4 regions of the Streptomyces sp. 63XJN7_1_ISO-PGPR-S23-121 genome follow, and region 1 is predicted to be linked to each of the others. Evidence: riboswitches for the same ligand, from Rfam matches in the RefSeq annotation. Region 1 holds a riboswitch; each other region holds the start of a gene.
What was found. A riboswitch is a leader RNA that binds a small molecule or an ion and turns the genes downstream of it on or off. The one in region 1 is predicted to bind cyclic di-AMP.
Positions count from the first base shown of each region.

Region 2: another riboswitch for cyclic di-AMP. It lies ahead of AC0VYN_RS02735 (transglycosylase SLT domain-containing protein); the one in region 1 lies ahead of AC0VYN_RS12640 (M23 family metallopeptidase).
Region 3: another riboswitch for cyclic di-AMP. It lies ahead of AC0VYN_RS08495 (M23 family metallopeptidase); the one in region 1 lies ahead of AC0VYN_RS12640 (M23 family metallopeptidase).
Region 4: another riboswitch for cyclic di-AMP. It lies ahead of AC0VYN_RS31995 (transglycosylase family protein); the one in region 1 lies ahead of AC0VYN_RS12640 (M23 family metallopeptidase).

Region 1 is NZ_CM149653.1:2,914,349-2,921,956, forward strand. It holds gene AC0VYN_RS12625 (helix-turn-helix domain-containing protein) at 1-474, shown strand, start outside; gene AC0VYN_RS12630 (DUF6126 family protein) at 471-590, shown strand; gene AC0VYN_RS12635 (tyrosine-protein phosphatase) at 615-1,412, opposite strand; cyclic di-AMP (ydaO/yuaA leader) riboswitch at 1,852-2,008, shown strand; gene AC0VYN_RS12640 (M23 family metallopeptidase) at 2,013-2,948, shown strand; gene AC0VYN_RS12645 (SGNH/GDSL hydrolase family protein) at 3,163-3,948, shown strand; gene AC0VYN_RS12650 (TetR/AcrR family transcriptional regulator) at 4,073-4,693, opposite strand; gene AC0VYN_RS12655 (carboxymuconolactone decarboxylase family protein) at 4,754-5,338, opposite strand; gene AC0VYN_RS12660 (MBL fold metallo-hydrolase) at 5,508-6,701, shown strand.
Region 2 is NZ_CM149653.1:573,626-581,233, forward strand. It holds gene AC0VYN_RS02725 (GNAT family N-acetyltransferase) at 1-431, opposite strand, end outside; gene AC0VYN_RS02730 (HAD family hydrolase) at 645-1,454, shown strand; gene AC0VYN_RS02735 (transglycosylase SLT domain-containing protein) at 1,512-2,006, opposite strand; cyclic di-AMP (ydaO/yuaA leader) riboswitch at 2,010-2,175, opposite strand; gene AC0VYN_RS02740 (polyprenyl synthetase family protein) at 2,919-3,929, shown strand; gene AC0VYN_RS02745 (LolA family protein) at 4,190-5,401, shown strand; gene AC0VYN_RS02750 (ABC transporter ATP-binding protein) at 5,448-6,431, shown strand; gene AC0VYN_RS02755 (ABC transporter permease) at 6,418-7,371, shown strand; gene AC0VYN_RS02760 (flavodoxin family protein) at 7,361-7,608, opposite strand, start outside.
Region 3 is NZ_CM149653.1:1,854,319-1,861,926, reverse strand. It holds gene AC0VYN_RS08510 (bifunctional acetate--CoA ligase family protein/GNAT family N-acetyltransferase) at 1-792, opposite strand, end outside; gene AC0VYN_RS08505 (HPr family phosphocarrier protein) at 966-1,247, shown strand; gene AC0VYN_RS08500 (GntR family transcriptional regulator) at 1,364-2,056, opposite strand; gene AC0VYN_RS08495 (M23 family metallopeptidase) at 2,282-3,046, opposite strand; cyclic di-AMP (ydaO/yuaA leader) riboswitch at 3,059-3,222, opposite strand; gene AC0VYN_RS08490 (M16 family metallopeptidase) at 3,414-4,802, opposite strand; gene AC0VYN_RS08485 (M16 family metallopeptidase) at 4,799-6,187, opposite strand; gene AC0VYN_RS08480 (DNA gyrase/topoisomerase IV subunit A) at 6,483-7,608, shown strand, end outside.
Region 4 is NZ_CM149653.1:7,164,958-7,172,565, reverse strand. It holds gene AC0VYN_RS32020 (glycoside hydrolase domain-containing protein) at 82-909, shown strand; gene AC0VYN_RS32015 (SurA N-terminal domain-containing protein) at 1,057-1,701, shown strand; gene AC0VYN_RS32010 (nucleoside triphosphate pyrophosphohydrolase) at 1,773-2,759, shown strand; gene AC0VYN_RS32005 (cytochrome P450 family protein) at 2,756-4,063, shown strand; gene AC0VYN_RS32000 (transglycosylase family protein) at 4,207-5,262, shown strand; cyclic di-AMP (ydaO/yuaA leader) riboswitch at 5,440-5,606, shown strand; gene AC0VYN_RS31995 (transglycosylase family protein) at 5,610-6,329, shown strand; gene eno (phosphopyruvate hydratase) at 6,606-7,608, shown strand, end outside.

The sequences.
Region 1 (7,608 bases):
CCCTCGCTGCCGATGCTGCTCTCGCTCGCCCGTATTTATGGTACGACCGTCTCGGAGCTGCTCGGCGAGACGGCCGCGGACCGGGACGCCGTCGTGCGGGCCGGGGACATGGAGCCGACCGCCGCGGGCGGCTGGACGTACTGGCAGGCCGGCGGTTCCGGCCGCGGGATGCAGGCCCTGCGCGTCCGTGTGCCGCACGGCTCCCAGGGCGACATCGTGCGCGTGCACCCCGGCGAGGAGTGGCTCCACGTCCTGCGGGGCCGGCTGCGGCTGCGCCTCGGGGACGCCGTTCACCTGCTCGGCCCGGGCGACAGCGCCCACTTCGACTCCCTGACCCCGCACCGGATCGCCGCCCAGGACGCCGACGGGCTCGAACTCCTCTTCGTCCACACCCTGCTGCAGAGCCCCACGGCGGCGCTGTGCCTGGGGCCCGTCACCACACCGACCCGTCACACCGCAGGAGAGATGCCATGAGCACGATCCAGGACAAGCTCCCGCGCGCCCTGTGGGTGCGACTCCTCATCTACATCGCCCTCGGGCACGTCGTCGCGGGCTTCCTCTTCCTGCTCTTCGAGGTCGGCGCCAAGTAGCCGGCCGGACCGTGAGCGGGCGGCTCAGTCCACCATCCGCTCGCGCAGCCGCTCCCGGATCTCCGGGGTGACGCGCAGCCCCTTCTCCAGGTAGGCGTCGACCCCGCCCCAGGTCGCCTCGACGGTCTCGAAGGCCGCGGAGAGGTATTCGGCGCGCGCGTCGAACAGAGGGCTGAGCAACTCCATGACCTCGGGGGAGTAGGCCGAGGCGGCGGATCCGCTGCGGCGCACCTTGTAGCGGCGGTGCGTCGCGTTCGACTTCAGGTAGTCCTCCACGATGGCGTCGCGCCGCACGCCCAGGGCGAGCAGGGTGATCGCGATCGACAGGCCCGCGCGGTCCTTGCCGGCCGCGCAGTGCATCAGCGCGGGGACGCTGTCCTCCGCGAGCGCGTGCAGCACCCGGGAGTGCTCCGCGGTGCGCTCCTTGATGATCGTGCGGTAGGAGGCGATCATCCGGTTCACCGCCCGGCCGTCCGCCAGGATCTCGCGGAGCTGGTCGAGGTCGCCGTCGCGGACCATCCTCCAGAACTCGGCGCCGTCGGCCGGGTCGCTCAGCGGCAGGTTCACATTGCGCACGCCCGGCAGCTCGACGTCGGGTCCCTCGAGCTTGTGGTCGGCGGCGTTGCGGAAGTCGAAGATCGTGTGCAGCCCCAGTGAGGCGAGGAACGCGGCGTCCTCCCCGGTGGCGTGCGCGAGGTGGCCGCTGCGGAACAGCACGCCCTGACGCACGCGGCGCCCGTCCTCGGTCGGCAGTCCGCCCACGTCCCGGAAGTTGCGCACGCCGGCCAGCTCGGGTTCGGTCGACGGGACCTGCTGCGTCACGGGGGCTCCTCCCACTCCGCCCCGCCGGCACTGCTCGCCGACGGGCGCCCAGCCGACGATACGGCATCCCTTGCCTGCGGCAACGAGCCGTTCGCGGGGCAGCCGGCAGGTCCGACTAAGGGGCATCCGGGGCTTCTGCCCGAATCAGCCTTTTAATCCGAACTCGTAGGCAAGTAAGGGATGCTGGGACATCTCCCGTGAGCAGCGTCATAGCGGTGACCGTGCGTGGCTCGTCATGTCCACGTAATGTGCGTGCGTTTCAAGCCTCTTCGCGGAGAAGGGCGCTCGCGGAATCGACGGAGTGTGACCGCCCGTCCCCGCAAAGGATCAAGCGAAACACCCGTCCGCGGAATCACTCGCTTGTCCGTTCGCATCCCGGTCGCTTACGTTCACCACCGATCCGGACGGACGCCTAATCCTGCCGCCGACCGGAGCCCGCATCCATCCACCACCCGTACACGGCAGGAGCGGGGGACCCACAGGTACAACGCCTGTTCCGGTTCCCGGAACGGCTCGGGGTAAAGCCGCGTCACGACGCGGCCGGGCATCTCCAGCCCGCACCCGACAGCTCACCTCGCAGGCGCCGGAGAGGAATTCGCCATGCCCGCGAAGGGTAAGCACCGCCGTACCAAGGCCCAGCGCCTCACCCGCACCATCGCCGTCGCCGGAACCGGTGGCGCCGCGCTCGCGCTCCCGCTGATGGGTGCCGCCGCCGCCAACGCCGCTCCCGCGCACTCCGTCGCCGGACAGTCCGTCCAGTCCGTCGCGGCCGGTGCGCAGAAGTCGGCCGACAAGGGCTCGGCCTCGCACACCTACGTCGTCAAGAGCGGCGACTACCTGTCGAAGATCGCCAACGAGCAGCACGTCGACGGCGGCTGGAAGAAGCTGTACGCGGACAACCGCGAGGCCGTCGGCTCCGACCCGTCGCTCATCCACCCGGGTCTCAAGCTGTCGATCGGCCAGAAGGCCGCGGCCGGCTCCGCCAAGTCCTCCCCGGCTCCGGAGAAGGCCGCCGAGAAGCCGGCCAAGACCGAGAAGTCCGCCGCGCAGTCCGCCGAGAAGTCGGACACCGCGAAGACCTCCGCCTCGAAGTCCTCGGGCACGAGCACCCAGTCCGCCGGCACCACCAGCGGCTACACCGCCCCCGTGGCCGGCGCCGGCGTCGGCACCCCGTACCACCAGTCCGGCAGCATGTGGTCCAGCGGCTACCACACCGGCACCGACTTCGTCGTCCCGACCGGCACCTCCCTGAAGGCCGTCGGCGCGGGCACCGTCGTCTCCGCCGGCCCCGGCGGCGCGTACGGCAACCAGGTCGTCATCAAGCTCGCCGACGGCTACTACGCCCAGTACGCCCACCTGTCCTCGATCTCCGTCTCCGCCGGTCAGTCCGTGACCGTCGGCCAGCAGATCGGTCTCTCCGGTGCCACCGGCAACGTGACCGGACCGCACCTGCACTTCGAGATCCGCACCACGCCGGACTACGGTTCCGACGTGGACCCGGTCGCCTACCTGCGTTCGCACGGCGTCTCCCTCTGACGACGTCTCCCGCGCCACCGAAGGCCGGACCCCGATCCCCGGGTCCGGCCTTCGGTGCGTCCGCCACCGGGCCCCGCTTATTCCTGAGTTGGCGAACACTTTAGGAGTGGCCTTTCTCACCGCCCGTCAACCCCTGCCTACGGTCGCGTAGGTCACACTCCACGGTGAATCATGGACCGACGTGGCAGACGATTCGAAGAGTGACAGCAGAGCAGTGATCGGGTCGTACGTGGCGGTGGGGGACAGCTTCACCGAGGGCGTCGGCGACCCCGGCCCCGACGGGTCGTTCGTCGGCTGGGCCGACCGGTTCGCCGTACTGCTCGCCGACCGGCGCCCCGAGGGCGACTTCACGTACACGAACCTGGCCGTACGCGGCAGGCTGCTCGACCAGATCGTGGCGGAGCAGGTACCCCGGGCCGTCGAACTCGCGCCGGACCTGGTCTCGTTCTGTGCCGGCGGCAACGACATCATCCGGCCCGGCACCGACCCGGACGAGGTGGCCGAACGGTTCGAGCGGGCCGTGGCCGCGCTGGCCGCCACGGCCGGCACGGTGCTGGTGACCACCGGCTTCGACACCCGGGGGATACCCGTCCTCAAGCACCTGCGCGGCAAGATCGCCACCTACAACGGGCATGTGCGGGCGATCGCCGACCGCTACGGCTGCCCGGTGCTCGACCTGTGGTCGCTGCGGAGCGTCCAGGACCGCAGGGCCTGGGACAGCGACCGGCTGCACCTGTCGGCCGAGGGGCACACCCGCGTGGCGCTGCGCGCCGGCCAGGTCCTCGGCCTGGCCGTCCCGGCCGACCCGGACCAGCCCTGGCCGCCCCTGCCGCCGCGCGGCACCCTCCACATCCGGCGGGACGACGTGCACTGGGCGCGGGAGTACCTGGTGCCGTGGATCGGGCGCCGGCTGCGCGGCCGGTCCTCGGGGGACCACGTGATCGCCAAGGGGACGCTGACGGCGGACGACATCAGGCTGCGGATCGCCTCGGTGGCGTGAGGGCGGCCCCGGCGGCGCCGGCGGGAGGCCCTGCCGCCCAGCGGAAGTCGCCCGGCGGCTCCGGCGGGGCCCTTCGCCCCGCGGGAGGGGCCGGGCGGCCAAGCCGACCCACCGGGGCACGCGCTCAGCGCCGGGGCGTGGTCAACGCTCCCCGTTCGAGGCCGAGTTCCCGGGCGAGTGCCCCGTCCACCCACTCCAGCGCACGGGCCCGGGACACCGCGCCCGTGTACGACGTCAGCTGCACGGCCAGCCCGTCCAGCAGCGCCGTCAGCCGCAGGGCGGCGCCGTCGGGGTCCGGGCAGGGGAACTCCCCGGCGGCCACACCCTCCGCGATGACCTCGGCGATGGCCGCCTTCCACTGCCGGTCCAGCTCCCGCGCCACCTCCCGCAGCGCAGGCTCGCGCAGCGAGACCGCCCAGCCCTCGATCCACAGTCGCCAGCCCTTGGCCTGGCCGGTCGGGGCGTACCACCGCACGGCCGCGCGCAGCCGGCGCAGCGCCGACGTGCGGCGGCCGAGCAGCTTGCGCAGGCGGGCCAGGTCCTCCTCGGCGGCGCGGGCGAACGCGGCGGCTACCAGCTTCTCCTTCGTCGAGAAGTGATACAGCACCAGCGCGCTGCTCACCCCGAGCGCCGCGGCCACGTCGGCGATCCGCAACGCCGCCACGCCCCGCGCCGATATCTGCTCGATGGCCGCGCGCAGCAGCTCCTCGCGCCGCTCCGCCACACTCAACCGGACTCTCGCCACGCCCGTCACCCTATACAGGCGCCCGCACGTGCCACGACGGCCACCTGCGGCCCCGCCGGCTCAGTCCGCCGTGGCGGTGGCCGCGCCCGTGCGCCCCGTGCCGGGCAGGTCGCAGGAGTCCTTGAAGCCCTGGCTGGTGAGGCCGAGAGCGGCGTTGATGCGGGACCGCAGGTTCTCGACGGCGACCATGGCCGTCAGCTCCACGAACGCCGGCTCGCCCAGCCGGGTCCGCAGCCGCTCGGCGAGACCGTCGTCGACGGCGGGCGGCGTCGCCGTCACCGCCTCGGCGTACTCCATGACGTCGCGCTCCAGCGGCGTGTAGGCGTCGCTCTCCCGCCAGAGCGGCACGTCGTGGAGCTTGCGCCGGTCCATGCCGCGCCCGGCGCTCTCCCAGTATCCGAAGTCCATGCACCAGGAGCAGCCGATCGAGGCCGCCGAGGCCATCACCGCGAGCGCCTTCAGATCGGCGTCCAGCCTGTTCCAGCGGGCCACGGACTGCTCGAACCGCAGGTCGCTCCAGAGCACGCGCGGGTTGTGCGCGAGGGCCTTGCCCGGGTCGAGGACCTTGCCGTAGGTGCGCCGGGAGTACCACTCCATGACGCGGAAGAAGAGGGTGCGGGGCGGGGTGAGGGATACGCGGGCCATGGGGGGCCACCTTCCTGTCCGTCGGCCGTGCCGATCCGTTCCCGGCGCTCCGTGGGGAGCGCCCTCACCGGTACGACGAGTGGAGGGAACCCGGATGTGACATCCGTCGTTCGACGTGACGTCGGACAGGACGACAATGAGAGCCTGACCCACTCCACCAGGAGGTACCGTGGCCGCCCCCCGTTCCCCCCGTACCGGGCTCCGCGTGCCGCGGCCCGCCGCCTTCGGCGTCGACCCGGGCGGTGCGCGCATGGCGCGTATCCGCAGATCGCCGCACTTCCGCGACGGAGTGTTCCAGAACCCCGGCGGCCCCGCCCGGACCCGCCCCTCCGGTTCGGCCCGCGAATTCGCCCGCGTCTACTTCGACCGGGAGTCGCGGCTCGGCCGTGCCCCGCGAGGCACGGTTCCGGTGCACGCCACCACGCTCGCCGACCTCGCCCGGCCGCCCGCCACCGGGCTGCGGCTGACCTGGACGGGGCACTCCAGCGTGCTCGCCGAGATCGACGGACAGCGGGTGCTCTTCGACCCCGTCTGGGGCGAGCGCTGCTCCCCCTTCCCCTTCGTCGGCCCCAAGCGGCTGCACCCGGCCCCGGTGCCCCTGGCGTCCCTGGGCCCGGTCGACGTCGTCGTGATCTCCCACGATCACTACGACCATCTGGACCTGCCCACGATCAAGGCGCTGGCCGGCACGGACACCCTGTTCGCCGTGCCGCTCGGCGTCGGCGCCCACCTCGAGCACTGGGGCGTGCCCGCCGACCGGCTGCGGGAGCTGGACTGGCACGAGTCGACGCGCGTCGGCGGCCTCACCCTGACCGCCACCCCGGCCCGCCACTTCTGCGGACGCGGGCTGGGCAACACCCAGCACACCCTCTGGGCGTCCTGGGTCGTCGCCGGTGAGGAGCACCGCGTCTTCCACAGCGGGGACACCGGCTACTTCGACGGCTTCCGCGACATCGGCGCCGCCCACGGCCCCTTCGACGCCACGATGATCCAGATCGGGGCGTACGCCGAGTTCTGGCCGGACATCCACATGACGCCCGAGGAGGGCATACGCGCCCACCTGGACCTCCAGGGACGCGCTCCGGGCGGGGTGCTGCTGCCGATCCACTGGGGGACCTTCAACCTGGCCCCGCACGCCTGGGCCGAACCGGGGGAGTGGACGAAGGACGCGGCCGAGGAGGCCGGCCAGGCGGTGGCGCTCCCGCGGCCGGGCGAGCCGTTCGAGCCGGCGGGGAAGCTGCCGGTGGAGCCGTGGTGGCGGGCGGTCTCCGGTCCGATCGCGCACCCGTGGCGGCGTCCGCAGGGCGCTCAGCGGGCGGCCGAGACGAGCAGGGGTGATCTCGACCTCGCGGGGGAGCGGTGACGTCGGTCGGGGACGAGCTGGGGGAGATGGTTCAGATGTTGAAGCGCCTTCCGGCTGAGGTGCTGGATCGTTTGCTGTTGGACTTTGGTCTCACCGTGGAGTGGAAGTTCTCCGTCCGTGCCGAGCACCTTTTGCGCGGCACGTGTCCTGTGCCGCCCGAGATGGCTGCCCGGGCCGCCCCACAGGAGTCTCTGGCCCTCACCTTCCTGCGCGGGCGCCGCCGTATCGGTGTCCTTGACGGGCAGAAGGGCGCCAGGCTCCGGACGACCGGTGGGGACCTGGCCATGCCAATTGATCGCGAGCATAGGCGATCTGTGAGGAGCCCAGTGCACCCGCTGGCGGACCACCGGCACGAACGCGTTCGGGTGGTTCGGCGCTCCCGCTCAGCTCCAGCGTCCCACCCGCACAGGAGTTCTGCTGCATGACCTGTTCTCGCTCGTCGGCTTCCTCGCACTTGCTGCGGTCTGCAGGAACCGTTCAGCCATGCCCGTAGGGACGACTCGTGCGGCGGCAGTAGATCGAGTCCCAATGCCGTGGTCGCAGTGTGGAGTTCTTGATCCGGCGACACGATCGTCAGCAGTTCGCCGATTTCCTGAGCCGTCTGCGCACGGTCCCCCGGATCGGTTCCACCGACTTACTCGTCGAGGGCCTCTTCGCGGGAAGTGAGGGGGAGCCCGGCCGAACCCCGCGTCGCCGAATCCGCCTCATCGCGCGTCCACGGATTCCTCGGCTGCGTCACGGGCTCCGTACGGACGTGCCCCGCCTGTCGGCGGCGCCGGGGTAGGGCATGCGCACGCACTCGGGCGACGGGTGCGCGACGGCGCTGCGACGAGAAACGACGATCCGGCCAGTTCGCGGCTTGTTCCAGGCTGAGTACGGCTACTCAGACTTCTTGATGCCGGATACG
Region 2 (7,608 bases), 2.3 Mb from region 1:
TCGTAGCCCTTCTCCACGTCGATGACGTAGGTGGTGTGCTCCTCGGCGGCGTACGGCACGAACAGGCCCTGCTCGGCCTCCAGGTTGTCGAAGGCGAGGCTCGACAGGGAGCAGGCCCGCAGCAGTCGGCGGGTGTCCGGGACGAGACCGGGCCGCAGCACCGCGCCCTGGCAGTCCGAGACCCCGAGTCCGATCGCCCGGCCCTGACCCAGCGGCCCGCGCTCGTGCGGCAGGAAACCGGCGGCCTCACCGCCGTCGTACAGCACCGCGACCCGCGCCCCGGGCCGGACCCGGCCCACGGCGTCGGTGAACTCCGGCTCCATGAACGGATTGCGCGGCGCCCTCGAGGCAGCGCGCAGCGCGCGCCAGCGCTCCCGTTCCCCCTCGCCCAGCTCCTCCGGCCTCAGTACACGTACACGTCCGCCGTTCAACCCGACCCCCCGATCAAGTCCCCCCTGGACAGAAGGAAGGTACCCCCGGGGCCGCCGGGAGGGTAGAAGGCGGAGCATGTTGTTGCCAACTGGTGCACAGGCCTTTAACCGCCTTTAGACGGTGTTGCGTCAGGTTTCGGACACCTGCGAACGTCCTCGTGCGCAACCGGTCGTGGGTGAGTCGGGCAGGTTCGGTGTCCGTATTCTCTGATCATGGACCGCACCGCATATGCCCTCGTCGCCACCGACCTCGACGGAACGCTGCTGCGCGGCGACGACACCGTCTCCGACCGGTCGCTGGCCGCGCTGGAGCGGGTGGCCCGGGCCGGCGCGCGGCACCTGGTGGTCACGGGGCGCCCGGCACCGAGGGTGCGCCCGCTGCTCGACGGCCTGGGCTGCACGGGGCTCGCGGTGTGCGGACAGGGCGCGCAGGTGTACGACTCCGGCGCGCACCGGATGCTTTGGTCGGTCACCCTGGACCGGGAACTGGCGGAGACCGCGCTCGGCAAGATCGAGGCGGAGGTGGGTGAGGTCTACGCCGCGGTCGACCAGGACGGGGTCGACGGACTGACGCTGATCGAGCCGGGCTACCTGATGCCCCACCCGACCCTGCCCGCGGTGCGGGTGGAGCGGCGCGACGAGCTGTGGAGCGCGCCGATCAGCAAGGTGCTGCTGCGCCACCCCGACCTGTCCGACGACGAGCTGGCGGCGACGGCGCGCGCGGTGGTCGGTTCCCTCGCGACGGTCACGATGTCGGGGCCGGGGACGGTGGAGCTCCAGCCGTGCGGTGTCACCAAGGCGACCGGCCTGGCGCTCGCCGCCGAGCACCTGGGCCTGAGCCGGCGCCGGACGATCGCCTTCGGGGACATGCCCAACGACATCCCCATGTTCCACTGGGCGGCCCGCGGGGTCGCCATGGCCGGCGCGCACCCCGAACTGAAGGCGGTCGCGGACGAGGTCACCACGACGAACGAGGACGACGGCGTGGCCGTCGTCCTCGAGCGGATCTTCGGAGCCGGCTAGGTCCCGGTCCCGTCGGAGGCCGACGGGACCGGATCACGGCCGGGTGCGGGGTACGGCTCAGTACGCGCTGAAGACGTTGTCGATCGAGCCGTACCGGTCGGCCGCGTAGTTGCAGGCGGCGGTGATGTTGGCGACCGGGTCGTACGAGTCCCAGGAGGTGCCGGCGACGTGGTACGCCTGGAAGGTCGGGTCGATCACCTGGAGCAGGCCCTTGGACGGGGTGCCGTTGACGGCGTTGATGTCCCAGTTGTTGATGGCGAGCGGGTTGCCGGACGACTCCCGCATGATGTTGCGGTGGATGCCGTCGTACGTCCCGGGGATTCCGTGCCGGGCCATGATGTCCAGCGACTCGCGGATCCAGCCGTCGAGGTTGTCCGGGTAGGCCGTGGTCGCCGCGGTGGCGGCGGTGGTCGTGGTGGCCGGCGTGGCGGCGGACGCGGTGGCGGCCCCGACGAGCGGCATGGCGAAGACGGCGGCGCCGGCGCCGGCGAGGGCGAGCTTGCGGCCGAGGCGGGCGGTGCGGGCGTGACGGTTCTGACCGTTGGCAGGCATGTGTGTGTCCCTCTCCTACGCCTGCGAGGTGAGCTGTCGGGTTCGGGCGGGGAGGTGCCCGGCCGTGCCCTGACGGGTACGGCTTCACCCCGAGCCGCTCCGGTGGTGTCCGGCGCGACGACTTACCTGGGTCCCCCGCTCCTGCCTGCGAGTGTGTCGAGTGGATGACTGTGCGTCGGGGCGGTGGCAGGATTCGGCGTCCGCCCGACAGGCCGGGAACGTATGCGAGAGCACATGTCCGGAACAAGTGCAGGAATCACTCGACGCGCCTCTTGACCTTGATCAGGGCGTTTTGAGCTGCTTGATCCTTTGCGACTGCCAAGGGCCAACTCCCCTACGGGGCAAAGGGGTGGCGGGGTTCGCGGCGCGGGTGCGGGGGGTCGCCGGGGCGTGAGCCAACTCACGGGCCTCAACAAGATCGGCAAAACGGGCATTAGGGCCAACTAGTGGCCAACCGGCCGCCGATGGGGGTCGCTTCGCCGGCGGGCGCGGGACGGGCGGCCGGGCCGGGGCTCCGTACCCTCGATCGCGCCTCGCCGCCGGTGGTCCGTCCCGGTGTCCCCGCGCGCTGTGCGGGCATCCGTTCGGAGAGGGGAGGGGGGAGAGGAGGGCGGGAGGGTGCCGAATGGGTGACGTTCCCGGGGTGCGGCCCGTTGGGAGGAATGGTGGGATCTTCGGTGGCGGTTTCCGGCGTGCCGTGTCCCGGTTCGCGCCGTTCTGGTGGCATCGGGCGGTATCTGCTCATATCGCCCGATCAAAAACATATCGCGCATGATCCAATACCGACCGGCCTGTAACGGTGGGCGCTAGCGGTGATCGAAACGTGACCGGATACGCTGACTCGAGTGGTGGCAGCGACCTATCGACAAACCAGGTAATCGCCAGTAGACACCAGCAGACAGGAGACCCCTCGTGACCGTCGTCGGGCCGTTCGGGCTGAGCGTGCGGGACCAGGCTCTGGAAGCCGATGTCCAGACCGGATTGGCGGCCGTCGAGGAAGGGTTGCTTGAGGCAACCAAAAGTGAGGTGCCGTTCATCACGGAGGCCGCCCAGCACCTGGTGCGGGCCGGCGGCAAGCGGTTCCGGCCGCTGCTGGTGATGCTCGCCTCCCGGTTCGGCGACCCCTACGCGCCCGGCATCGTGCCCTCGGCCGTGGTCGTGGAGCTGACCCACCTCGCCACGCTGTACCACGACGACGTGATGGACGAGGCCGCCGTGCGCCGCGGCGTCCCCAGCGCGAACACCCGCTGGGACAACTCGGTGGCGGTCCTCACCGGCGACTTCCTGTTCGCCCGCGCCTCCCAGATCCTCGCCGACCTCGGGCCCGAGGCGGTCCGGGTGCAGGCCCTGGCCTTCGAGCGGCTCGTCACCGGCCAGATCCTGGAGACGGCCGGCCCGCAGGACGGACGGGACCCGGTCGACCACTACCTGGACGTGCTGGGCGGCAAGACGGGGTCGCTGGTGGCGGTCTCCTGCCGGTTCGGCGCGATGATGTCCGGCGCCGACGAGACGGTCGTCGACGTGCTGACCCAGTACGGCGAGCGGCTCGGCGTCGCCTTCCAGCTCGCGGACGACGTCCTGGACATCGCCTCCGACTCCCACGAGTCGGGCAAGACGCCCGGCACGGACCTGCGCGAGGGCATCCCGACCCTCCCGGTGCTGCGGCTGCGCGAGCGGGCGGCCCGGCTGGGGCTGGCCGAGGACGTCGCCCTGTGCGAGCTGCTCGACTCCGACCTGAGCGACGACGCACGGCACGCCGAGGCGCTGCGCCTGCTGCGCGCCCACCCCGCGCTCGAACAGGCGCGGCGGGACACCGTCCGGTACGCGAAGGACGCCCGGGCGGCGCTGGCCCCGCTGCGGGAGTGCGACGCGAAGGCCGCGCTGATCGAGCTGTGCGACGCGGTGGTGCACCGGGCCGGCTGACCCCGCCCGGCCGTTCCCCGCGCCCTCCCGGCGTGGCGCCCCTGCCCCCTACGGGCCGGGGGAGATGCCGCTCCTCCGTGTCATCCCGCAGGAGTACGCGGAGTTGAGCCCGAGGTCTGACGCTTCTTCCTGACCGATTTGGTCAGATGGACACCACGGAAAAACACCACTCCTCACCGATTCGGGTGAGAATGGCGGCTCACGGGTGAACAGTGCGAGGTCGCGAGACAGCCGCCGCCGACGACGGAGGTAGGGCACACATGGCACCGATCGATTCCGACGACAGCACGACCGCCGGGGAGCGCGAGGAACCGCGCACCGGACGGCGCAGGGCAGCGCGGTACGTCGTCCCGGTCGCGGTGATGGGCGTGGCGGCCGCCACGATCGGGCTCGTCCCCGCGCTCGCCGACTCCGGCGACCCGGACCTGCCGGAGGTGACGGCCCAGCAGCTCATCGAGAGGATCGCCCAGTCGGACGTCCAGCAGCTGTCCGGCACGGTGAGGATCAGCACCGACCTGGGCCTGCCGGACCTCGGCGGCCTGGAGAGCGGCCTGATGTCCGGCATGTCCGGCGGCCCGGGCGAGGGCGAGGGCGACGACGGCTCCGCCGCCGACCCGTCCGCCAAGCTCACCGGGCTGGTGACCGGCACCCACACGCTGCGCGTCGCGGCCGACGGACCCGACCGGCAGAAGCTGTCCCTGCTGGAGAACGCCGCCGAGTACAGCCTGATCCACGACGGCAAGGACGTCTGGGGCTACGACAGCAGGTCCAACGAGGTCTACCACTCCACCGCCGCGGCGGGCGCCGAGCGGCCCGCCGAGAAGGCGCCGGCCACCCCGAAGGACTTCACCGAGCAGGCACTGAAGGCGGTCGACGACACCACCTCCGTGACCGTGGACGGCACCGCGCAGGTGGCCGGCCGGGACGCCTACCGGCTGGTGATCAAGCCCAGGCAGTCCGGTTCCACGGTCGGCGCGATCAGCGTGGCCGTGGACGCGAGGACCGGCATGCCGCTGAAGTTCACGCTCACCCCGTCCAGTGGCGGCGCCGCCGTCGTGGACGCCGGCTTCACCCAGGTCAGCTTCGCGAAGCCGGACGCGTCGGCCTTCGACTTCACCCCGCCCAAGGGCGCGAAGGTCACCGAGGGCGACGCGGCGCCCCAGGCGCCCGAGCGGGGCCGGGGGCCCGGCGGCGACCTCGCCGGGGGCCTGGACGGCCTGAAGGTCATCGGCGAGGGCTGGAACTCGATCGCCGCCTTCGACACCGGTGGCCAGGGTCTGCCCAAGGACTCCGCGGGCGGGGACCTGGGCGGCTTCCTGGGCTCCTTCGGCGACCAGGTCAAGGGCGACTTCGGTTCGGGCACGGTCTTCGAGACCCGCCTGGTCAACGCCCTGATCACGGACGACGGCAAGGTCTACGCCGGCGCGGTCACCAAGGACGCGCTGGTGAAGGCGGCCGACGCCGCGAAGTAGGACCGGACGCCACGGTCCGTACCCGTACGACGAGGAGAGGGAGCCGATGGGTGAGCCGTCCGCCGCGGAGCCGGAGCGTCCGGACCGGGGGAGCGCGGGTGACGCCGTGATCGCCACCCGGGCGCTCACCAAGCGCTACCGCGGCGGGCAACTCGCCGTCGACGGCCTGGACCTGACCGTCCCGGCGGGCAGCGTCTTCGGCTTCCTCGGCCCCAACGGCTCCGGCAAGACCACTACCATCCGCATGCTGATGGGCCTGATCGAGCCGACCTCGGGCACGGCACGGGTGCTGGGCCGGCCGGTGCCGCGCGCCGCCCGTGCCGTACTGCCCCAGGTCGGCGCCCTCATCGAAGGCCCCGCCCTGTACGGCTTCCTCTCCGGCCGCGACAACCTCCTGCGCTACGACGCCGCCGACCCCACCGCCGACCCGCGCACCCGGCGCGAGCGCGTCGGGGCGGCGCTGGACCGGGTGGGCCTCGCGGCCGCCGCGGGCAAGAAGGCGAAGGCGTACTCGCTCGGCATGAAGCAGCGCCTCGGCCTGGCGGCGGCGCTGCTCCAGCCGCGCCGCCTGCTGGTGCTGGACGAGCCCACCAACGGGCTCGACCCCCAGGGCATGCGCGAGATCCGCACCCTCGTGCGCGAGCTGGCCTCCGACGGCACGACCGTCTTCCTCTCCTCCCACCTGCTGGACGAGATCGAGCAGGTGTGCACGCACGCCGCGGTGATGGCGCGGGGCCGGCTGATCACGCAGGGCGCGGTGGCCGACCTGGCGGCCGGGGCGCGTGGCCGGCTGGTGGTGACCACGCCGGACACGGGAGAGGCGGCACGGGTGCTGAAGGAGCGGGGCGCCGGGGACGTAACCGTCGCCGAGGACCGGGTGACGGCGGAGCCACCGGGCGGCGACCTCGCCGATCTGAACGCCGCGCTGGTCGCGGCCGGCGTGCGCGTCCGCGGGTTCGGGGTGGAACGGGCCTCCCTGGAGGACGCGTTCGTGGCGCTGACGGGGGAGGGCTTCGATGTCGCGGGCTGAGGCGTCACCGGCAGGGGCGGCACGGTCCGACGGAGCTGTGGGCGGGAGCACGGACGTGGACGTGGACGCGGGCGTCGGGCGCGCGCCGCGCCGCCTGTGGTCCCTCGGGCTGCTGCGCAGCGAGCTGCTGACCACCTTCCGGCGCTGGCGCACCCTCGCCCTGCTGGGCGTGCTGGCCGCGGTGCCGGTCCTGGTGGGGGTCGCCGTGAGGATCGAGACGGGCGACGGCTCGTCGTTCGGCGGGGGAGGCCGGGGCGGCGGGGGCGACGGACCGGCGTTCATCTCGCAGATCAGCAACAACGGACTGTTCCTGGTCTTCACCGCGCTGGCCGCGACGCTCCCGTTCTTCCTGCCCATGGCCGTCGGAGTCGTCGCCGGTGACGCGATCGCGGGCGAGGCGAGCGCGGGCACGCTGCGCTACCTCCTGGTCGCCCCGGCCGGGCGCACCCGCCTGCTGCTCACCAAGTACGCGACGGTGATCGCCTTCTGCCTCGCGGCCACCCTCGTGGTCGCCGTCTCGGCGCTCGCGGTCGGGGCCCTGCTGTTCCCGCTCGGTGACCTGACCACCATCTCCGGCACCCACATCACGTATGCCGAGGGACTCTGGCGGGCCCTGCTGATCGTCGTGGTCGTGGCCGCCTCGCTCGTCGGCGTGGCGGCGCTCGGCCTGTTCGTCTCCACGCTGACCACGAGCGGCATCGCGGCGATGGCGACCACGGTCGGGCTGCTGATCACCGTCCAGATCCTCGACCAGATCCCCCAGCTCCACGCGCTCCAGCCGTACTTCTTCTCGCACTACTGGCTGTCCTTCGCCGACCTGATGCGCGAGCCGGTCTACTGGGACGACCTGGTGAAGAACCTCGGCCTCCAGGCCCTGTACGCGGCGGTGTTCGGCTCGGCCGCCTGGGCCCGGTTCACGGCGAAGGACATCACCTCGTAGCCGGCGCGTCCGTCCGCTCGTAGGGGAAACGGGCGAGCGGCGGCTCCTCGGCGAAGAAGGTCTTGGCGCGGGACAGCGCGTCGGTGTCGCGCAGGACGTCGCCGGGCCTGCTGCCGTTGCCGAGCAGGACCCCGCCGAACCGCATGCCCATGTACGCCGCCGAGTTGTTCAGGCTGCCGATCAGCGGGTCGGCGACCTCCGGCTCCTCGTGCGCCAGCGCGGTGACGCCCCACAGGG
Region 3 (7,608 bases), 1.1 Mb from region 1:
TCGGGCGGGCACCCCGTCGAGCTCCTTCACCTCTTCGGGGAGGGCCGCGTTCACCGCGTGCAGCCTGCCGGTGTAGCCCGCGTCCCGGATGTTGCCGAGGATGCTGCGGCCGACGCCACCGGGGGTGCGGCCGGCTCCGATGACGGCTACGGAGCCGGGCTGGAGCAGGCGCTGCACCGACCGGGCCTCCGCGCGGTGTTCGCGCGCGTACTGCACGGCCAGGGAGCGGTCGGTGGGCTCGAGACCGAACTCGAGGCGGACCACACCCTCCTCGAAGCTCCGCTTCTGGGTGTACCCGGCGTCCATGAACACCTTGATCATCTTGGTGTTCGCGGGCAGCACCTCGGCGGCGAAGCGGCGGATGCCGCGCTCCCGGGCGACGGCGGCGATGTGCTCGAGGAGCGCGGAGGCGACACCCCGGCCCTGGTGGGCGTCCTGGACGAGGAAGGCGACCTCGGCCTCGTCGGCGGGGGACGACGCGGGCGCACCGCCGGCGCCGATCCGGTCGTAGCGTACGGTGGCGATGAACTCGCCGCCGATGGTGGCCGCGAGTCCCACCCGGTCCACAAAGTCGTGGTGCGTGAAGCGGTGGACGTCCTTGGCGGACAGGCGAGGGTACGGCGCGAAGAAGCGGTAGTACTTCGACTCGTCGGAGACCTGCTCGTAGAAGCTGACCAGGCGCTCGGCGTCATCAACGGTGATGGGGCGGACGCGCGCGGTGCCGCCGTCGCGCAGCACCACGTCGGCCTCCCAGTGGGCGGGGTACTCGTGCCGGTCCGACGAGGTCTGCATGGGCCCCAGAGTACGGCTCGCGTACGACAACGGCGCGGGGCAGTCTGTGGAACGGGAGCCCGGGCCGAGGCCGCGGCCCGACGGCCACCCGGGGCGGCGCACGGCCGTCCGGCCATGCTTCACGATGTGGGAAACTGGTCTAGACAACCTGAACACCTGAAGGGCAGCAACACATGGCTGAGCGCCGCGTCAACGTCGGCTGGGCCGAGGGCCTCCACGCCCGCCCCGCCTCCATCTTCGTCCGGGCCGCCACGGCCACAGGCGTCCCGGTGACGATCGCCAAGGCCGACGGCAACCCCGTCAACGCGGCCTCCATGCTGGCCGTCCTGGGCCTGGGCGCCCAGGGCGGCGAGGAGATCGTCCTCGCTTCGGACGCCGAGGGCGCGGACGCCGCCCTGGACCGGCTGGCGAAGCTGGTCTCCGAGGGGCTCGAGGAGCTTCCCGAGACCGTCTGATGTGACGGCACACGAAAGGCCCGCCCGGACCACCGGGCGGGCCTTTTGCCGCCCCTGATTCCGGACAGCACGAATAAGCCCCGTGAATTACCCCGCTTTTGTATACGGCACCCGTGTCAATGCCGGAGCACCGGCGTATTTACGGGACGTTGCGCATTTCTCACGCCGTCGGGGCGGTCGCCGGACGTGAAGCGCAACCGGTGCGCCGCCGCCGACCGCTCGGCGTGCAGCGCCATGAGCGCTCGCGCCCGGTCGCCGTCGCCCCGTGCCACCGCGTCGACGACCGCGCCGCGCTCCGCCCACTGCTCCGCCGCGCCGGGCACCGTGTCCACGAGGTACATCCAGTCGATCTTGCGGCGCAGCTGGATCAGCATCGCCGTGAGGGAAGGACTGCCGGCGGCCTGTGCGAGGGTCTCGTGGAACCAGCCGCCCAGCGCGCGCAGGTCCTCGCCGTGGCCCTGCCTGGAGCGTTCCTGACCCAGCCTGACCAGGCCGCGCAGCACCTTGAGATGGGCCTCGGTGCGGCGCCGGGCCGCGCGGGAGGCACCGAGGGGCTCCAGGAGCGTGCGGGTCTCGAGCAGGTCGGCGGCCTCCTGTTCGGTGGGTTCGGCGACGCACGCGCCCGCGTGCCGCCGGGTCACCACGAAGCCCTCGGCCTCCAGGGTGCGCAGCGCCTCGCGGACCGGGACGCGGGAGACGCCGTAGCGGCGCGCGAGCAGTTCCTCGGTGAGCCGGCTGCCGCGCCCGTGGACGCCGGCGACGATGTCGTCCCGGATCGCCGTGCACACCGAGTGCGCCGGAATGCGCATGTCCGACCTCCGCCCTGATCCCCGTGAAACGTCGACAATGGACGCGTGTTCCGTGACTCTAGGCCAATGAACCGCACTTTCGGAGGGGCCGAGGGAATTCAGGGATATTTTTTGAACTTTCCCGGGCCGGAAACGAATCCGGCAGGGTGGTGCGGGCCCGCACGGAAATACAGCAGGGCCCCGGCTCGGGGAGCCGGGGCCCTGCGCGTGCCGTACCGTCCGTCGTCAGACGTTCACGCCGTGGGAACGGAGATAGGCGACGGGGTCCATGTCCGAGCCGTACTCCGGGCTCGTGCGGGCCTCGAAGTGCAGGTGCGGGCCGGTGACGTTGCCGGTGGCACCGGAGAGACCGATCTGCTGGCCGGCGCCGACCGACTGGCCGACCGAGACGCCGATGGACGACAGGTGGCCGTACTGGGTGTACGTGCCGTCGTGCATCCTGATCACGACCTGGTTGCCGTAGGCGCCGCCCCAGCCGGCCTCGACGACGGTGCCGACGCCGACCGCGTGCACCGAGGCGCCGGTCGAGGCGTGGAAGTCGATGCCGGTGTGGCTGCCGGAGGACCACAGGGAGCTGCCGGCCTGGTAGGCCGTGGACACGTAGGAGCCGGCGATCGGCGCCACGAAGGTGTTGAGGCGCTCGCGCTCCGCCTCGCGCGCGGCACGCTCCTTGGCCTCGCGCGCCTCCTCGGCGGCCTCGGCGGCCCGCTCGCGCGCGGCCTCCATGGCCGCCTCGCGGGCGGCGGCGTCCAGGGCGGCCTGCTTCTGCGCGGTGGCCTGGGCGTCGATCTCGTGGGCGATGGAGTCGCCGATGGTGACGACCGGGGTGAGTCCGCTCTGCTCGACCTCGGGCTCGGCGGCGAGGGCCGGGGCCGCGAGGGTGCCGACGACGCCGGTGGTGGCGAGGGCCGCGACGCCCGCCGCGCGGGCGGTGGTGCGGTGCATGCGGCTGGGACGGCGGTGCTTCCCGGTGGCGCGCGTGAACGCCATGTAGAGGCTGGTCCTTTCCTTCCCTCTCGCCTACCGGGTTAGCTGACGGGTTCGGAGCAGGAAGGTCTCCTACGGACCCCCTCGCCGGAGCGCGGGCGTCCGATTCACCCCAGGGACTGCGATGGGTCCCCGGCTCCCCTGGCTCGCGCCGTACGGGGACTCGGCGATGACTGTCCGGTGCCGCGGGTGCGGCGCACTGCCTGACGAACAGCCCGGACGACGCTAGACGCGGCTGTCTTCAATTCTCAAACGCAACACGGTTTTTGTAGCGCACGCCACAGGGCAGACGGGCAGCCTCTCCCCCAATTCGGACATCGGACGGCCCTGGTGACATTCGGGTCACCAGGGCCGTCGCGCACCCGTGCCGCTACTCGGCGGCCACGACGGTGACTTCACCGATGCCGAGGGCCTCGACGGGCTCCCTGATCCGCGCCGCGTCGCCGACGAGGACCGTCACCAGACGGTCCACCGGGAAGGCGTTGACGACCGCAGCGGTGGCCTCCACGGTGCCAGTGGCGGCCAGTTGGCGGTACAGCGTGGCCTGATAGTCGTCGGGCAGGTGCTGCTCGACCTGGTCGGCCAGCGTGCTCGCGACGGCGGCCGCCGTCTCGTACTTCAGCGGCGCCACGCCCACCAGGTTCTGCACGGCGACGTCGCGCTCGGCGTCGGTGAGTCCGCCCTCGGCGAGCGTGCGCAGCACCGTCCACAGGTCCTGGAGCGCCGGACCCGTGTTGGGCGTGTCGACGGAGCCGCTGATGGCGAGCATCGCGGCGCCCGTGCCGTCGGGGGCGGACCGCAGGACCTGCCCGAACGCCCGCACGCCGTAGGTGTAGCCCTTCTCCTCGCGCAGGACGCGGTCCAGGCGTGAGGTGAGGGTGCCGCCGAGGCAGTACGTGCCGAGTACCTGGGCGGGCCACACGCGGTCGTGCCGGTCGGCTCCGGTGCGGCCGATCAGCAGTTGCGTCTGCACGGCGCCGGGGCGGTCCACGATGACGACCCGTCCGGTGTCGTCGGCGGTCACCGGCGGCACCGGGCGCGGCTCGGCGGCGGAGCCGGTCCATGCGCCGAGGGTGTCGCCGAGCAGCTCGTCGAGGTCGATGCCGGTGAGGTCGCCGACGATGACCGCGGTGGCGGTGGCGGGGCGGACGTGCTTCTCGTAGAAGGCGCGGACGGCCGCCGCGTCGATGTCCGCGACCGTCTCCTCGCTGCCCTGGCGCGGGCGCGACATGCGCGAGTCCGCCGGGAACAGCTCCTTGGAGAGCTCCTTGGCGGCGCGGCGGGAGGGGTTGGCCAGCTCGTGCGGGATCTCGTCGAGCCGGTTGCGCACCAGCCGCTCGACCTCGCTGTCGGCGAACGCGGGCGCCCTGAGGGCGTCGGCGACCAGACCGAGGGCCTTGGCGAGGCGCGAGGCGGGCACCTCCAGGCTCAGCCGGACACCGGGGTGGTCCGCGTGCGCGTCGAGGGTGGCGCCGCAGCGCTCGAGCTCGGCGGCGAACTCCTCGGCGGAGTGCTTGTCGGTGCCCTCCGAGAACGCCCGCGCCATGATCGTGGCCACGCCGTCCAGGCCGGCGGGCTCGGCGTCCAGGGGGGCGTCGAGCGACACCTCGACGGCGACGACCTGCTGGCCGGGACGGTGGCAGCGCAGCACGGTGAGGCCGTTGTCGAGGCTGCCGCGCTCGGGTGCCGGGAACGCCCACGGCTTGGGCTCGCCGGCCTGCGGCTGGGAGTGGAATTCCATCGTGGCGAGCTCGGTCACTTGGCCGCCTCCTCGTTCTCGTCGGTGGCGTCGGTCACGGTGACGGTGACGGTGGTCTCGTCGGCGTCGGTCTCGTCGGCGGGGGCGGTGGGCTCGTAGACGAGCACCGCGCGGTTGTCGGGGCGCAGACGGGCCTTCGCGACCTCCTGGACCTCCTCGGCCGTCACCTCCAGCACCCGCCCCACGGCGGTGAGGGCGAGCTGCGGGTCGCCGAACAGGACGGCGTACCGGCACAGTTCGTCGGCGCGGCCGGCGACCGTGCCGAGCCGGTCCAGCCACTCGCGCTCCAACTGGGCCTGCGCGCGCTCCATCTCCTCGGCCGTGGGCCCCTCCTCGGCGAACCGGGCCAGCTCCTCGTCGATGGCGGCCTCGACGACGGGCACCTCGACGTCGCCGGAGGTCTTCACGTCGAGCCAGCCCAGAGAGGGCGCCCCGGCCAGGCGCAGCAGCCCGAAGCCCGCCCCGACGGCGGTGCGGTCGCGGCGCACCAGCCGGTTGTACAGGCGGGAGGACTCGCCGCCGCCCAGCACGGTCAGCGCCAGGTCGGCCGCGTCGCACGCGCGCGTGCCGTCCTCGGGCAGCCGGTAGGCGGCCATCAGGGCGCGCGCCGGCACCTCCTCCTCGACGACCTCCCGCAGCTCCTCGCCCATGACGTCCGGCAGCGAACCGTCCCGGGGGGCGGGCTTGCCGTCGTGGGAGGCGATGGAGCCGAAGTACTTCTCGATCCAGGCGAGCGTCCGCTCCGGGTCGATGTCGCCGACGACCGACAGCACCGCGTTGTTCGGCGCGTAGTAGGTGCGGAAGAACGCGCGCGCGTCCTCCAGCGTCGCCGCGTCCAGGTCCGCCATCGAGCCGATCGGCGTGTGGTGGTAGGGGTGGCCCTCCGGGTACGCGAGGGCGGTCAGCCTCTCGAACGCGGTGCCGTAGGGCACGTTGTCGTAGCGCTGGCGGCGCTCGTTCTTGACGACGTCCCGCTGGTTCTCCATGGACTCCTCGTCCAGGGCGGCGAGCAGGGAGCCCATGCGGTCCGCCTCCAGCCAGAGGGCGAGCTCCAGCTGGTGGGCGGGCATCGTCTCGAAGTAGTTGGTGCGCTCGAAGCTGGTGGTGCCGTTGAGCGAGCCCCCGGCTCCCTGCACCAGCTCGAAGTGCCCGTTGCCCTTGACCTGGCCGGAGCCCTGGAACATCAGGTGCTCGAAGAGGTGAGCCAGGCCGGTGCGCCCCTTGACTTCGTGTCGCGAGCCGACGTCGTACCAGAGGCACACCGCCGCGACCGGGGTCAGGTGGTCCTCGGAGAGCACCACGCGCAGGCCGTTGGCCAGGCGGTGCTCGGTCGCTGTCAGGCCGCCGGAGCCTGCCTGGGCTGTGGCCGTGTGACCCATGGGCATGTACGTCCCTTCGATCGCGGAAATCTCGGTGGCATCATCGGGCGGAACCGCGGAGTTTCCGCCGGTCCTGCCACTGTATGCAAGCGTGCGGGCCGCCGGTGGAGTTCCCGGTCCCCGTACGCCGAGAGCGAGCACGCGACCGGCGGGCCGCCGGGGACGGGACGACGGGGCGAGGGCGTACCCTGCGGGCAGCGCCGGGCCGGGCGTGACGGGCCTGGTCGGCCGCTGTCAGTGCCGCGGTCCACAATGGACCGCGTCAGATCACCGTTCACGCTTCAGCAAGGAGCCGGCAGCGATGGCCCGCCGTAGTACGAAGACCCCGCCGCCCGACGACTCGTACGAGGAGAAGATCCTCGACATCGACGTCGTCGACGAGATGCAGGGCTCCTTCCTCGAGTACGCGTACTCGGTCATCTACTCCCGTGCGCTCCCGGACGCCCGCGACGGCCTCAAGCCGGTGCACCGCCGCATCGTCTACCAGATGAACGAGATGGGCCTGCGGCCCGAGCGGGGCTACGTGAAGTGCGCCCGCGTCGTCGGCGAGGTCATGGGCAAGCTGCACCCGCACGGTGACGCGTCGATCTACGACGCCCTGGTCCGCATGGCCCAGCCCTTCTCCATGCGCGTGCCCCTGGTGGACGGCCACGGCAACTTCGGCTCGCTGGGCAACGACGACCCGCCGGCCGCCATGCGGTACACCGAGTGCCGGATGGCCGAGGCGACCAGCCTGATGACGGAGTCGATCGACGAGGACACCGTCGACTTCGGCCCCAACTACGACGGCCAGGAGCAGGAGCCGGTGGCCCTGCCCGCCGCCTTCCCGAACCTGCTGGTCAACGGCGCCTCCGGCATCGCGGTCGGCATGGCCACGAACATGCCGCCGCACAACCTGCGCGAGGTGATCGCGGCCGCCCGGCACCTGATCCGGCACCCGAACGCCGACCTCGAAGCCCTGATGAAGCACGTGCCGGGCCCCGACCTGCCCACCGGCGGCCGGATCGTCGGCCTGCCGGGCATCCGGGACGCCTACGAGACGGGCCGCGGCACGTTCAAGATCCGCGCGACGGTGTCCGTGGAGACCGTGACGGCCCGCCGCAAGGGCCTGGTCGTCACCGAGCTGCCCTTCGCGGTCGGACCCGAGAAGGTCATCGCGAAGATCAAGGACCTGGTCGGCTCGAAGAAGCTCCAGGGCATCGCGGACGTCAAGGACCTCACCGACCGCGAGCACGGACTGCGCCTGGTCATCGAGATCAAGAACGGCTTCGTGCCCGAGGCCGTCCTGGAGCAGCTCTACAAGCTGACGCCGATGGAGGAGTCCTTCGGCATCAACAACGTCGCCCTCGTCGACGGCCAGCCCCTCACCCTGGGCCTCAAGGAGCTGCTGGAGGTCTACCTCGACCACCGCTTCAATGTCGTACGGC
Region 4 (7,608 bases), 4.3 Mb from region 1:
AAGACGCCGCGGGTTACGTTGCGCAGCGTTTCGCACAGCGCGACACCACAGCACACGCACACACCAGGGGTGGGAACGGCCATGTCCAGCCATCGTCAGAAGAAGAAGCACAGATACGCCCTGTGGACGGCCGCCGCCGCCACCGTCGTCGCCGGCGCGGGCATCGCCGCCCAGACCTCCACAGCGGCCACCGCCTGGCCCGCCCAGCGCACCTACACCGGCCGCGCCTTCGACACCTGCACGGCCCCCTCCGCCCCGGCCATGAAGGCCTGGCACACCGGCTACTACGGTGCCGCCGCCGTCTACATCGGCGGCCGCAACCGCGGCTGCGCCCAGCCCAACCTCACCGCCTCCTGGGTCAGGACCGTCAGCGCCACCGGCTGGAAACTCGTCCCGATCTACGTCGGCGCCCAGCCGCCCTGCCAGAACAGCCGCAACCCCGAGAAGCTCACCGCCTCCACCGCCGCCTCCCTCGGCGCCAAGGACGCCGCCGACGCCGTCACCCGGGCCGCCGCCCTCGGCATGAAGGCGGGCAGCCCCGTCTACCTGGACATGGAGCCGTACGACACGAGGAACACGTCCTGCAACGACGCCGTCCTCACCTACGTCCGCGCCTTCGACAAGGGCCTGCGCGCCAGGACCTACCGCGCCGGCTTCTACGGCTTCACCAGCTCCGGCGCCACGGCCGTCGCCACCGCGAAGAACCGTACCGACCTGCCCGGCAACCTCTGGTACGCCCTGTGGGACGGCAAGGACACCACGACCGCCGACTGGCCGTGGGGCGCCAAGGACTACACCGGCCACAGCCGAGGCCACCAGTACAAGGTCAACAGCAGGGAGACGCGCGGCGGGTACACCCTCACCGTCGACCGCGACGCCTGGGACGGCCCGGTGGCCGTCACCGGCTGACCGGCCCGCCTCGTCGGCGGCGGCGCGGCGGTGCCCGAAGTCCCCGTGAATCGTTGGTCGAATGGGTTGGCCAAAGCCGGGCCACTGCCTACCATCGATCATCGCAAGACCTTGTGCACCGTCGCACAATCTCCTCGGGAGGTTTCCTTGCACCGCCGCCGTCGCACCGCGCTCCTCCTCACCGCAGCGATCGCCGCCGCGGCACCCCTGCTCACCGCCTGCGGGAACGACGCGCATCCCGGCGCGGCCGCCGTCGTCGGCGACCAGCGGATCACCGTCGCCCAGCTGGAGAACCGGGTCGACGAGGTACGCGAGGCGCAGCGGGCCGCCGTCCCGGACGAGACCCAGTACCAGCAGGTCGTCGCCCGCAGCGGCACCCTCGCCCGCGACACCCTGCACGGCATGGTCCTCGACCGCGTCCTGCACCGCGCCGCCCAGGACGCGGGCGTGACCGTCACCCGCAAGGAGGTCCAGCAGATGCGCACCGGGCTGGAGCAGCAGGCCGGGGGCGCCAAGGAGCTGGAGACCGTCTGGCTCCAGCAGTACGGCGTCGCCCCCGAGCGCCTCGAGGAGAACCTCCGCCTCCAGCTCGAGGCCCAGAAGCTCGCCGAGCACCTCGGCACCGACACCAGCCGCCCCGAGTTCTGGCAGGCCCTGTCCAAGGCGTCCAGGCAGCTCGACATCGACCTCAACCCGCGCTACGGCACCTGGGACGTCCAGAAGAGCAGCCGCGTCGACGCGACGGCACCGTGGGTGCGGGAGGTCGCGGAGGCCGGGAACCAGCCGGCGTAGCGCTCCCGCCGGGGACCGCCTCCCGCCGGACGGCTCACGAGCCGGCCGGCGCCGTGCGTTACGTTCGGACCGTGAACGCAACCAGCGCCGACCCCGCTCCCGGTACCGGCCCGGGCCCCGGCCGCATCGTCCTGCTCACCACCAGCCACCGCGTCGCCCCCGGCCTGCTGTCCTGGCCCGCCTGGCAGGCGCTGCGCACGGCCGACCGCGTGCTGTGCGCCGACGCCGCGCACCCGCAGCTGCCGTACCTGCGCGAGGCGGGCACCCGGGTCGAGGTGGCGTCCCCGGCGGCGGAGGAACTGGTCGGGGCCTGCGCGGGCGGCCGCACCGTGGTCGTGGTCGCGACCGGTGAGGGCGAGCCCGCCCTCACCGACGGCCTGGCCCGCCTGGCCGGCTCCGGCCGCGTCGCCATGCCCGAGCTGGAACTGCTCCCCGCCTCCTACGACCTGCCGGGCGCCCGCCTGCTGGACCTCGTCCAGGTCATGGACCGCATCCGCGTGGAATGCCCCTGGTCCTCGCAGCGGACCCACCAGGGCCTGGCCAAGTACGCCATCGAGGAGGCCTACGAACTCGTCGAGGCCATCGAGGACGGCGACCGCGGCGAACTGCGCGAGGAACTGGGCGACGTCCTCCTCCAGGTCGTCTTCCACGCCCGGATCGCCGAGGAGGACCCCGAGGCGCCGTTCTCCGTGGACGACGTCGCGGCCACCATCGTCGCCAAGCTCATCCACCGCCACCCGCACGTCTTCGGCGACGAGACGGCGACCACGCCGGAGGAGGTCCGGGAGCACTGGCTGCGCACCAAGGCGGTGGAGAAGCGGCGCACCTCGGTCACCGAGGGCGTCCCCCTCGGCCAGCCCGGCCTGGCCCTCGCCGCCAAGCTGGCCTCCCGGGTACGCACGGCGGGCCTCCGGGTGCCGCTCCCCACGGGCGAGGGCGTCGGCTACGACCTCCTGGCCCTGGCCGCCCGCGCCGAGTCCGAGGGCACGGACCCGGAGGCGGCCCTCAGGGCAGCGGCCCGGACGTACCGGGACGCCATCAGGGAGGTCGAGGGGTGACCGCCCGCACCGACCCCGGCGGTCCGGCTCCCGAGCTGTTCACCTGGGAGTTCGCCAGTAACCCCTACCCGGCGTACGCCTGGCTGCGCGAGCACGCTCCGGTGCACCGGACGACGCTGCCCAGCGGCGTGGAGGCGTGGCTGGTCACCCGGTACGCCGACGCTCGGCAGGCCCTCGCCGACCAGCGGCTGTCCAAGAACCCGGCGCACCACGACGAGCCCGCGCACGCAAAGGGGAAGACCGGCATCCCGGGCGAGCGCAAGGCCGAGCTGATGACGCATCTGCTCAACATCGACCCGCCGGACCACACCAGGCTGCGCCGACTGGTCAGCAAGGCGTTCACGCCCCGGCGCGTCGCCGAGTTCGCGCCGCGGGTGCAGGAGCTCGCCGACGGCCTGATCGACCGGTTCGCCGCCACCGGCTCCGCCGACCTCATCCACGAGTTCGCCTTCCCGCTGCCCATCTACGCCATCTGCGACCTGCTCGGCGTCCCCCGCGAGGACCAGGACGACTTCCGGGACTGGGCGGGCATGATGATCCGTCACGGCGGCGGTCCCCGGGGCGGTGTCGCCCGCTCGGTGAAGAAGATGCGGGGCTACCTGGCCGACCTCATCCACCGCAAGCGCGCCGCGCTGCCGGCCGAGCCGGGCCCCGGCGAGGACCTCATCTCCGGTCTCATCCGCTCCTCCGACCACGGAGAGCACCTCACCGAGAACGAGGCCGCGGCGATGGCCTTCATCCTTCTGTTCGCGGGCTTCGAAACCACGGTCAATCTGGTCGGCAACGGCACGTACGCCCTGCTCACCCACCCCGGTGAGCGGGCCCGGCTGCAGCACTCCCTCGCCGCCGGCGACCGCGGCCTGCTGGAGACCGGCGTCGAGGAGCTGCTCCGCTACGACGGCCCGGTGGAGCTGGCCACCTGGCGCTTCGCCACCCGGGCGCTCACCATCGGCGGGCAGGAGATCGCCGCCGGCGATCCCGTCCTCGTCGTCCTGGCCGCCGCCGACCGGGACCCGGAACGGTTCACAGACCCGGACACCCTCGACCTCTCCCGCAGGGACAGCCAGCACCTCGGGTACGGCCACGGCATCCACTACTGCCTCGGCGCCCCGCTCGCCCGGCTCGAGGGGCAGACCGCGCTCGCCACGCTCCTCACCCGCCTCCCGGACCTGGCCCTCGCCGCGGATCCGGCCGATCTGCGGTGGCGCGGCGGGCTCATCATGCGGGGGCTGCGTACCCTCCCGGTGTCGTTCACACCGGTCGCGCCGCGGCCCGGGAGCAATCCGTCGCCACCGCAAACATGACACGCGCTCAGCTCTGTGATCTTCACGTGATCTGCGCGGCATGAACTTGTGACAAGCGATCATCTGCCTATACCTTCACGGATCAGCGTGGCGCCGAGCCTCACTCGCCGCGCCGTCCCCGCTGTCTCGTGAAAGGTCGTCGCATGCTCTCCGGGAACGGTCGTCACCGTCGCCCCCGCCAGGCTCCCGCCCTGGTCGTCGCTGCAGGAGTGACCGGCTCCGCCATCGCGATCCCGCTGCTGGGGGCCACCGGCGCCCACGCGGCCGACGGAACGAACTGGGACCGGGTCGCCGAGTGCGAGACGGGCGGCGCCTGGAGCCAGAACGGCGGCAACGGGTACTACGGCGGCCTCCAGCTCTCCCAGGACGTCTGGGAGCGGTACGGCGGCCTGGGCTACGCGTCGAGCGCCGACCAGGCGAGCCGTTCGCAGCAGATCGCCGTCGCCGAGAAGGTGCTCGCGGACCAGGGCATCGCCGCCTGGCCGACCTGCGGCCTGCTCGCGGGGCTGGGCAACGACTCGGGCAGCGTGACCGACGGCACCCGGGCATCGGGTGACGGGGCGTCGACGCGCAAGGATGGAACGGACGGATCGGGCACGTCCGGCTCGTCCGGTCTGACCGATTCCACCAAGTCCGTCCCTGAATCGTCCGCTTCGGCGACTCCCTCTCCGTCCCGGTCCCAGTCTCAGTCCTCGTCGCCGTCCGCGTCGGCCACGCCTGACGCCGCGTCGAGCGCGGGGGGCGAAACGGCCAAGTCCGACACGTCCTCCGCGTCCGGCGCTCCGGCGGCCGGTGGCGCGCGGGGGTCCGGCGGGGCGGACGTCACCGCGCCGAGCGGTGACGAGTCAGACAAGTCGGGGCAGAGCGGCGCCGCTTCGGCGGGCACCGGCGCCGACGAGTTCTCGACCGGCCGGCATCGCGGCGGCAACGCCGAGGAGGGCGCGGCGGACGGCCGCACCGCGGAGTCGTCCGGGCGGCACGCCTCGCGCGGCGAGGACGCCGCCCGCGGCCTCACGGACGGTTCGTACACCGTCCGTTCCGGCGACAGCCTGTGGGGTATCGCCGACTCCCTTGACCTCACCGGCGGGTGGCGCTCCCTGTACGACGGCAACAAGGACGTCGTGGGTGCCGACCCGGACCACATCCTGCCCGGTCAGACGCTCACGGTCGTGGGCGAACCGGACGAAAACCAGCGGTAGTTCGCGTCACGGTTCGCGGCTGTATGTCCGTTTTGGATCACGTGAGATATAGGTCTCAGAAGCCGTGATCGTCTTTGAAAATCCGCGGAGCGCGTGTCTACGGTCGTGACCGCTCGCCATCGCGGGCCCCGGCCGTCGCAACGCCGAATCCTGCCAGCGGCGGTACGGGAACAGTCGTCGCGTCAAGCGCCGCAGGCAGGAGCGGGGGACCCAAGGTAAGCGCCGCACCGGGCAGTTCGGCCGGAGCGGCTAGGGGTGGAGCCGAGTCCCGTGAGGGACCCGGCCGGGCAACTCAACCGGCCCGAACCCGACAGCTCACCTCGCAGGCGTCGGTGAGGGGATCAACCATGCTGTTTTCCGGCAAGGGCAAGCACCGTCGTCCGTTCAAGGCCACCCGGGTCATCGCCGTCGCCGGTGTCACCGGTGCGGCCGTCGCCGCCCCGCTGATGGCGGCCGGCAACGCCTCCGCCGCCACCGCATCCGAGTGGGACACCGTCGCCCAGTGCGAGTCCGGCGGCAACTGGTCCATCAACACCGGCAACGGTTACTACGGCGGACTGCAGTTCTCGGCGTCCACCTGGGCCGCCTACGGCGGCACGCAGTACGCCTCGACCGCCGACCAGGCGAGCAAGGCGCAGCAGATAGCGGTCGCCGAGAAGGTGCTCGCGAGCCAGGGCAAGGGTGCCTGGCCGGTCTGCGGCACCGGCCTGTCGAGCGCCGCGTACGCCGGTGGCTCCGCCGAGAGCCAGGACAGCGGCTCCTCGCAGTCCTCCAGCGGCTCCACGGCCGAGCGCTCCACCGAGCAGAAGGCCTCCCGCTCGTCCGAGCGTCCGGCCGCCGAGAAGCAGGCCGAGCCGAAGGCCGAGAAGAAGACCGTCACCACCCCGACCGGCAAGAAGGTCGAGAAGGGTGACGGCGAGTACAAGGTCGTCAAGGGCGACACGCTCAGCTCGATCGCCGCGGAGCACCACGTCAAGGGCGGCTGGGCGAAGCTGTTCGACCTGAACGACGACATCGTCGACGAGGCCGACCTCATCTACCCGGGCCAGCAGCTGCACCTCAAGTAAGCGGCGGCCCGCCCCTGCTCCCGCCCCGGTGCGTGTTCCCCCGTACGCGCCGGGGCGGGTTTTTTCACGCCCGCGGAGCCGGGGGACGGGCCGGGCGGGCCCAGTTTCCGTGAACCGCCTTTGTTCCGTTCGGAAACAATTTACTCTCGGTTCTGTCCATCGGGTGGGCGACCGGCTGGCCGATCGCCCGGAGCCGGTTAGGCTCGTCCCGCAGAGCCGCTGCGGTCCTGCGGACCCGCGTCACACCGAAGCGTCACATTGAAGAAGGAGATGCTCGTGCCGTCCATCGACGTCGTCGTAGCCCGGGAAATCCTGGACTCCCGAGGCAACCCCACGGTCGAGGTCGAGGTCGGCCTCGACGACGGCAGCACGGGGCGTGCCGCCGTTCCGTCCGGCGCCTCCACCGGTGCCTTCGAGGCCATCGAGCTCCGTGACGGCGACCCCAACCGCTACCAGGGCAAGGGTGTCGAGAAGGCCGTCCTCGCCGTCATCGAGCAGATCGGCCCGGAGCTGGTCGGCTACGACGCCACCGAGCAGCGCCTGATCGACCAGGCCATGTTCGACCTGGACGCCACCGACAACAAGGGCTCGCTGGGCGCCAACGCCATCCTCGGCGTCTCCCTCGCCGTCGCGCACGCCGCCTCCGAGGCCAGCGACCTGCCGCTGTTCCGCTACCTGGGCGGCCCGAACGCGCACCTGCTGCCGGTGCCGATGATGAACATCCTGAACGGCGGCTCGCACGCCGACTCCAACGTGGACATCCAGGAGTTCATGATCGCCCCGATCGGCGCGGAGTCCTTCTCCGAGGCGCTGCGCTGGGGCACCGAGGTCTACCACACCCTCAAGAAGGTGCTGAAGGGCAAGGGCCTGGCCACCGGCCTCGGCGACGAGGGCGGCTTCGCCCCGAACCTCGGCTCCAACCGCGAGGCCCTCGACCTCATCCTCGAGGCCGTCAAGGAGGCCGGCTACACCCCGGGCGAGCAGATCGCGCTCGCGCTCGACGTGGCCGCGTCCGAGTTCTACAAGGACGGCTCCTACACCTTCGAGGGCAAGGAGCGCTCGGCCGCCGAGATGACCGAGTACTACGCCGAGCTGGTCGAGGCGTACCCGCTGGTCTCCATCGAGGACCCGCTGTTCGAGGACGACTGGGAGGGCTGGAAGACCATCACCGACAAGCTCGGTGACAAGGTCCAGCTCGTCGGCGACGACCTGTTCGTCACCAACCCCGAGCGTCTGGCCCGCGGCATCGAGGACGGCGCCGCCAACGCCCTGCTGGTCA